DNA from 2 places in the Nesiotobacter zosterae genome. Region 2 is predicted to be linked to the other one. Evidence: riboswitches for the same ligand, from Rfam matches in the RefSeq annotation. Region 2 holds a riboswitch; the other holds the start of a gene.
What was found. Region 2 has a riboswitch for cobalamin ahead of cobU (bifunctional adenosylcobinamide kinase/adenosylcobinamide-phosphate guanylyltransferase). Riboswitches for the same ligand answer to the same signal wherever they lie in the genome.
Positions count from the first base shown of each region.

Region 1: linked by a shared signal. The riboswitch ahead of nrdH (glutaredoxin-like protein NrdH) and the one ahead of cobU (bifunctional adenosylcobinamide kinase/adenosylcobinamide-phosphate guanylyltransferase) in region 2 are both predicted to bind cobalamin.

Region 1 covers NZ_JAWXVZ010000001.1:383,988-387,298, forward strand. Annotated here, with positions in the region: gene nrdE (class 1b ribonucleoside-diphosphate reductase subunit alpha) at 1-695, opposite strand, end outside; gene nrdI (class Ib ribonucleoside-diphosphate reductase assembly flavoprotein NrdI) at 665-1,081, opposite strand; gene nrdH (glutaredoxin-like protein NrdH) at 1,086-1,307, opposite strand; cobalamin riboswitch at 1,412-1,607, opposite strand; gene Q3Y58_RS01855 (anaerobic sulfatase maturase) at 1,766-2,959, opposite strand; gene pfkB (1-phosphofructokinase) at 3,010-3,311, opposite strand, start outside.
Region 2 covers NZ_JAWXVZ010000002.1:150,181-153,491, forward strand. Annotated here, with positions in the region: gene Q3Y58_RS03650 (hypothetical protein) at 1-457, opposite strand, end outside; tRNA gene Q3Y58_RS03655 (tRNA-Asn) at 757-831, opposite strand; tRNA gene Q3Y58_RS03660 (tRNA-Asn) at 890-964, opposite strand; cobalamin riboswitch at 1,235-1,451, shown strand; gene cobU (bifunctional adenosylcobinamide kinase/adenosylcobinamide-phosphate guanylyltransferase) at 1,566-2,141, shown strand; gene cobW (cobalamin biosynthesis protein CobW) at 2,138-3,241, shown strand; gene cobN (cobaltochelatase subunit CobN) at 3,245-3,311, shown strand, end outside.

The DNA of each region.
Region 1 (3,311 bases), on a different contig from region 2:
CCGGACGACTGGTTCTCAACGCCTTTGATTGGCGCGCCTGCCTCGCGCAGGTTGGTCAGCATCAAGGCCACGCCACCGCCGCGCTTGGAAAGCTGCAGGGCGGAGTTTATGGAGCGGCCAATGGATTCCATGTTGTCTTCAAGGCGAAGCAGGAAGCAGGAGATCAGTTCGCCGCGCTGCTTTTTACCCGCGTTCAGGAACGTCGGCGTCGCTGGCTGAAACCGGCTGGAGATGATCTCGTCCATCATGCGCATGGCGAGGTCTTCATCGCCGCGCGACAGTGCCAGGGCCACCATCACCACACGGTCCTCGTAGCGTTCCAGATAGCGTTTGCCATCGAACGTCTTCAGCGCATAGCTGGTGTAGAATTTAAATGCACCAAGGAACGTCGGGAACCGGAACTTGCGCTCGTAAGCCGCCACAAAAATGGACTTCACGAACGCCGGATCGTACTGGTCCAGGACCTCAGCTTCGTAGTAGTTCTCGCGCACCAGATAGGAGAGTTTCTCCTCCAGAGAATGGAAGAAAACCGTGTTCTGGTTCACGTGTTCCAGGAAATACTGACGTGCCGCCTGACGATCCGCTTCAAACTGGATCTTCCCCTCCGTATCATAGAGGTTCAGCATGGCGTTCAGCGCGTGGTAGTCCAGCCCTTGTTGGGCGACTACTGACTTATCGAGAGTTGTTGCTTCCAAAATAAATCTAGTCCCTGACGTACCCGCGCGATGTCACTGTCGGTGCCTGCAAGTTCAAACTTGTAAAGGCATGGGCAGTTACATTTGGCGGCGATAATTGTGCCTGCGTAGGCAAAAAAGGCCCCAAAATTTCGATTGCCAGAGGCGATTACGCCTCGAAGCAGAGTTCGGTTTGCCGCATCGTTGAGGAAACGGATCACCTGTTTGTGGACGGCACCGCGCCCCTCACCATCCGCGTAGGTGGGGGTAATCAGAACAAATGGCTGAGTTGCCTTCAGCATTGGTTCGGACGCGCGCGGCGGAATGCGCTCGGCCGGCAAGCCGAGGCGCTCGACAAAGCGGTGGGTATTTCCTGATGGGCTTGAGAAGTAGACGAGCCCGCTCACCAACTCAGGCGAGGCCGCCGATTTTGTCTGGACGGAAGCCAGCCCAGTGCTGGTCTCCTGCAACAACGACAGGAACCTGTCGGTAACCCATCGCTTCCACTTCAGCCAGAGCATCGTTGTCCTGTGTGAGGTCAATCACATCATAGGCAATACCAGCGCTATCCAGTGCGCGGGTTGTTGCGGTGCACTGCACACATGCAGGCTTGGAGTATACGGTAATGCTCATGCTTTCGTCCCCGTAGCATTGGGGGAGGCGCAGATACGCATGGCCGAGCAACGCACCCTCGCGGCTCGTGCACGAAACGCATCCCGGACCCTCCGCCCGTGGTCGTCAGTTGGTGTCTTTTGGCAGGTCTCCTGACTTCACAGCTCAAGCGCCATCCGCCCGCCTTCCCGAAGTGAACTCACTACAGTGGCAAATTGGGCGAAAAGCTCGCCGCTTACAGTTGCGGGGGCAGTGCCGGAGTTGCACCGGCTTCCCTCTTAGCTTCCGATTGAATCGCAAGACCAAAGACACTGCATATTGTGCTTGGTGCGCGCGAATGGTCAACATGCTGTATGGGTATACCCACATGCCAATTTTGTGGAATTCTAATTTGCAAGAAGAGTGGGCTATTTACACTCAGTGCAAACTGGAGGGTCGCTCCTGCGGGCACAGGCAGTGGCGCCGGGTCGCCAATTTGGTTAGCCCTTGGTTTTGTTGGGCTGCTGCCTCAGCAGCTCACGAATCTGCGGGGCTGACGCACCCTGTGCCTGAAGCATCGCAATTGTTCTGAGCCTTGCTCCCGCATGTTTGAAAAACATTTTGAAGCTTGGACAAAAGTAGTTCAGAGCATAACCACCGTCTCTGTCAGGCATGAAACGATGCTTGGGGCATCCCCCGTTACACGCCGAGACGAAAGAGCAGATTCGGCAATCAGTGGGCAACCCGGTTTGCTTGTTCTCCCCAAATCTGACTTGTGGTGCGCTGGTCGCCAGAGCGTCCAGCGGTGTTTCAAGAATGTTGCCCAACAGGTGCGTCGGGTAGACGAAGTGATCGCAGGAATAGAGGTCGCCGTTGTGTTCCATGGCCAGTGCCTGGCCGCAGGTGGGAGCAAACGTGCAAAGCCATGAAGGCATACCAACCATCGTACCCATGTGTACGTCGAACATCTGAACGGAAACCTCACCAATGTCGTTGGTGGCCCAGTCATCAAAGATGGCACACAGGAAGCGGCCATAAGCCTTTGGTGAGGCACTCCATTTTGCCAGGTTCTTCGCTGTTCTGTGGCTTGGAAGGGCAAGCGATGCCACTTCTTCAACGGCAGGGATGAACTGCAAGTGACGAAACCCTGCATCTTTCAAGAAGCGATAAACTTCCCGTGGGCGTCGCACATTGCCTTGGTGTACCACGGTCAGTGCGTTAACCGCCACTTCATGGCGGGCAAGGCGTTCTGCCGCCTCCATGACGCGCTTGAAGCTGGGGCGTTTGGCGCGGTCAACGCGGTAGGCGTCATGGATGGGCTCTGGTCCATCAATGCTGAGACCAATCAGGAAGCGGTGCTCGCCAAAGAATCGAGCCCAGTCATCATCCAGAAGCGTGCCATTGGTTTGAAATGCATTCTGAATAGTTACGTGGTCCGGCGCGTAGCGCATCTGCAACGCCACTACCTTTCGATAGAAAGCCAATCCTGAAAGAGCAGGCTCGCCACCTTGCCAGTTGAACCAGATCTCACGGAGACCGAGCTCAGCTTGTGATGCAATGAAGCCCGAGACATAGTGCTCCAACACCCCGTCGCTCATGGCGAAACGCTTGCTATCCGCGTAAAGCTCGTTCTTCTCGAGGTAAAAACAGTAGCCACAGTTGAGGTTGCACTGCGGGCCATTGGGTTTTGTCATCACCTGAAATGGCCAGCGGTGCTGAGTTAAACTGTTTTGCTTTGAGTGCATCATACAGGTGCGAGGCACACCGTCTGCGCCAGTTCCTCAACGCGCGCCACCTCCGGCAAGCGCGGTCCTACCTCGCCGAGTGCGCCGAGTGAGAAGCCCGTTGAGATCCGTGCCATCTCTCTGAGGTCGAAGCCGCGCACATGGGCGTGCACAAGGCCAGCTACCATGGCATCCCCAGCCCCCACCGTACTGGCGACATAGGGCGCAGCCGCAATGGCATGCACTGCCCCTTCCTCACTCACAAAAACGGCACCGTCGCCGCCCATTGAAATGACGGCAAGACCAATGCCTTCCTGCACCA
Region 2 (3,311 bases):
CTTTCGCTACAGTCGGGGCAGTCTTTGCGAGTGGAACCTCAACCTGCATGACAGTTACAACAAGTGCACGGCCATCGGGGAGCAGGTGTGTTTCATTTTCGTTGATCCGGGAATCGTACACGACCTCACCATGGTCATCGATTAACTCGACCCAGATTTGCTTTTCGTTATTAAGCTCCACTTCGCCGACCCAGATGGACAGTTCACTGTCCAGTGGGTCGTCGCTTCCACTGCCGGGGGCGGGGGCAAGGGTTACATCGAGGTAATCCTCCGGCATGGAATAGGTAACGGCGCGATCAGCCTTTGCGGCTTTGTTTGTTATGGTGGTGGCACTCGACGCCGAGGTGTATGCGGCTCCCAATCCCACTCCTGCCACCAGGAGAAAGGCGAGTGCGGCGGTACTCACAAAGCGCTTGGCTTTGATTGGGATCTGGTAGTTCAGATGGGTATTCAACACGTGACCCTCCGCAATTCTTATTTTTAACCGCTAAATTACCGCGGCTTTGCGTTAGGAGAAGCCTAAACAAGTCAGGAATGAAGGCTATAAGACCACGATTGTATAAATATCCCGTTTCGCGCTAGCGTTACTAAACGGTAACCGACGCAATTCTTAACAAATACCTAACGAAATGGATTTATTGCGGAAATTAGCCCGTAATTTCACGTTGTTGATTGTTTGGGATAACGGGGAAAGGCACCTCACGAAAACGTGATCGGCCAAAAACAGTCACAAATTTGTCTGCTGGGTCAAAAAAGTGGCTCCCCGGGCCGGATTCGAACCAGCGACCAAGCGGTTAACAGCCGCTTGCTCTACCACTGAGCTACCGGGGATTACCCAATCATTCTAGCGAATGATTATCTCCATCAAGGAGAGATGCAAACGGGGGAGTGGCTCCCCGGGCCGGATTCGAACCAGCGACCAAGCGGTTAACAGCCGCTTGCTCTACCACTGAGCTACCGGGGATCATTGCGCCTTGTGAGCGCGCCGTCGCCGTTTGCGTGAGGGGGTTTGTATAAAAGCCGGTTCGATTTGCCAAGCCCGTTTTTGCAAAAAATCGGGAGTTTGTGGACAGAACCAACACTTTTGTTGTGAGCGCAGGAAAGGGGCGTTCGAAAAGGGCAGAAAACCGCCATTTGCCAGCGCTGTGAATTATTTAGGTTGTCAAGAGATTGATTGACAAGCGGCATTTGCGCAGTGCTACTTAGTCCCTATCAAAGGCTTCCAGTTCTGTTGTGCGGTTGAGCGGCATTAAGCTCTGCGCGCCTCAGATGAAACGGGAATGCGGCATCACGGGTTAATTACCGTTAACTGACGTGTTGGTGAGCCGCAGCTGCCCCCGCAACTGTGAGCGATTTGGGTTCTTCACCATGTCACTGGCCTTTCGGGCTGGGAAGACGAAGCAACCCCATAAGTCGCGAGCCAGGAGACCGGCTGGAGCTTCCATATCTCTTAACTGCTGTCGGGTGGACGGCAAGGAGCGCCAGACGATGATGTATTGCCGGTCGGGGCTTTGCCCTCGCGCCTTCGCGAATGCTTATATGGCCCTTTATAGAAAGGGCAGCTGATGAGCGATCTGAAAGTTTCTGAAGCTACGACAACCACGCGGCCGCGACACCTGCTGGTAACTGGCGGGGCGCGCTCTGGCAAAAGCAGCTTTGCTGAAAGCTTGATCGAGCGATCGGGGCTGAGCAAGGTCTACATTGCCACGGGACAGGCGTTTGATGCCGAGATGCGCCAGCGTATTGAGCGGCATCAACGCGATCGGGGTGATGGGTGGACCACCATTGAAGAACCAATTGCCTTGAGTGATGTGTTGCTTCGTGAAGCGCGGCCTGATCGGGCGGTGCTGGTGGACTGCCTGACGCTGTGGCTCTCCAATCTCATGCTGGAAGATCGGGACACCAGCGATGCGGCGGCCCAGCTTGGCGCCAGCCTTGGCTTCCTGCGCGGGCCAGTGGTGTTTGTGACCAACGAAGTGGGGCAGGGTATTGTTCCCGAAAATCCGTTGGCGCGGCGCTTTCGCGATGAAGCCGGACGCCTCAATCAGCACATGGCCAGTCTATGTGACCGGGTGGTGCTTGTTGCTGCCGGACAGCCTGTTCAGATCAAACCTTCCTTGCATCCGGAGATCCGTCTGTGACCTATTCCTTTTCTGCTGCCCAACCAAAGATCCCTGCCGTCATTGTGACCGGGTTTCTTGGGGCAGGCAAAACCACCCTCGTGCGCAACCTCTTACAGAATGCCGAGAACATGCGCATTGCGCTGATCGTCAATGAGTTTGGCGAAATGGGATTTGACGGGTCACTTGTAAATGGCTGCGCTGACCCGGACTGCAGCGCCGACGAAGTGGTGGAGCTGGCCAATGGCTGCATTTGCTGCACGGTGGCAGACGACTTTTTGCCAACCATGGAAATGCTCCTGAAGCGTGATCCTGCGCCGGATGCCATCCTAATTGAAACCTCTGGTCTTGCTCTGCCGCAACCATTGGTGCGGGCGTTCAACTGGCCAACGGTGAAGCCAGCGGTGAGCGTGGATGGTGTGGTGACCGTAGTTGATGCTGCGGCTCTTGCTGAAGGGCGCGTTGTGGGAGACGAGGCGGCATTGGATGCCCAGCGCAACGCGGACGAGTCTTTGGACCATGAAAGCCCTGTTGAAGAGCTTTTTGAAGATCAGCTGAAATGCGCGGACCTTGTGGTGATCAACAAGGCGGATCTTGTTGATGAAGACGTGCTTGCCCGTATCAAGGAAAAACTGGGCCAGCGTTTGCGGCCTGCCGTCGAGATGGTGGCAGCGGAAAAGGGAAAGCTGTCTTTGCAAGTGCTGCTGGGCCGGAATGCGCAGGCCGAAGACAACATGGAAGGCCGACAGGCGCATCATGAAACCCACCACCATCATCAGGATGATGATCACGACCACGAACATGACCACGATCATCATCACCATGACCACAGTCACGATGACTTTGTGAGCCATGTGGTGCGCGCGCCGACCTATGGCTCTCTCGGTTCAATTGAACAGAGCGTGGCCAAAGCCATGGCGGTGAAAGGTGTGCTGCGCATCAAAGGCTCGGTTACGGTGGATGGCAAAAAGGCTCCTGCCATGGTGCAGGCGGTCGGCCCTCGTGTTGAGGCATGGTTTGCTGCGGGCACTGAAGGGGCGGGACAGTTGGTTGTCATCGGCCTTGCCGGCTTCGATCAAGCGGCTGTTCTGGAGGCTCTTGGCGCGCAGGAACTGGTCTAACCCATGCATATTCTTGCAGGTCAAGCGCGTGGGATAGACGAGCAGAACGAAGCGGTGGATCTGGAACAGG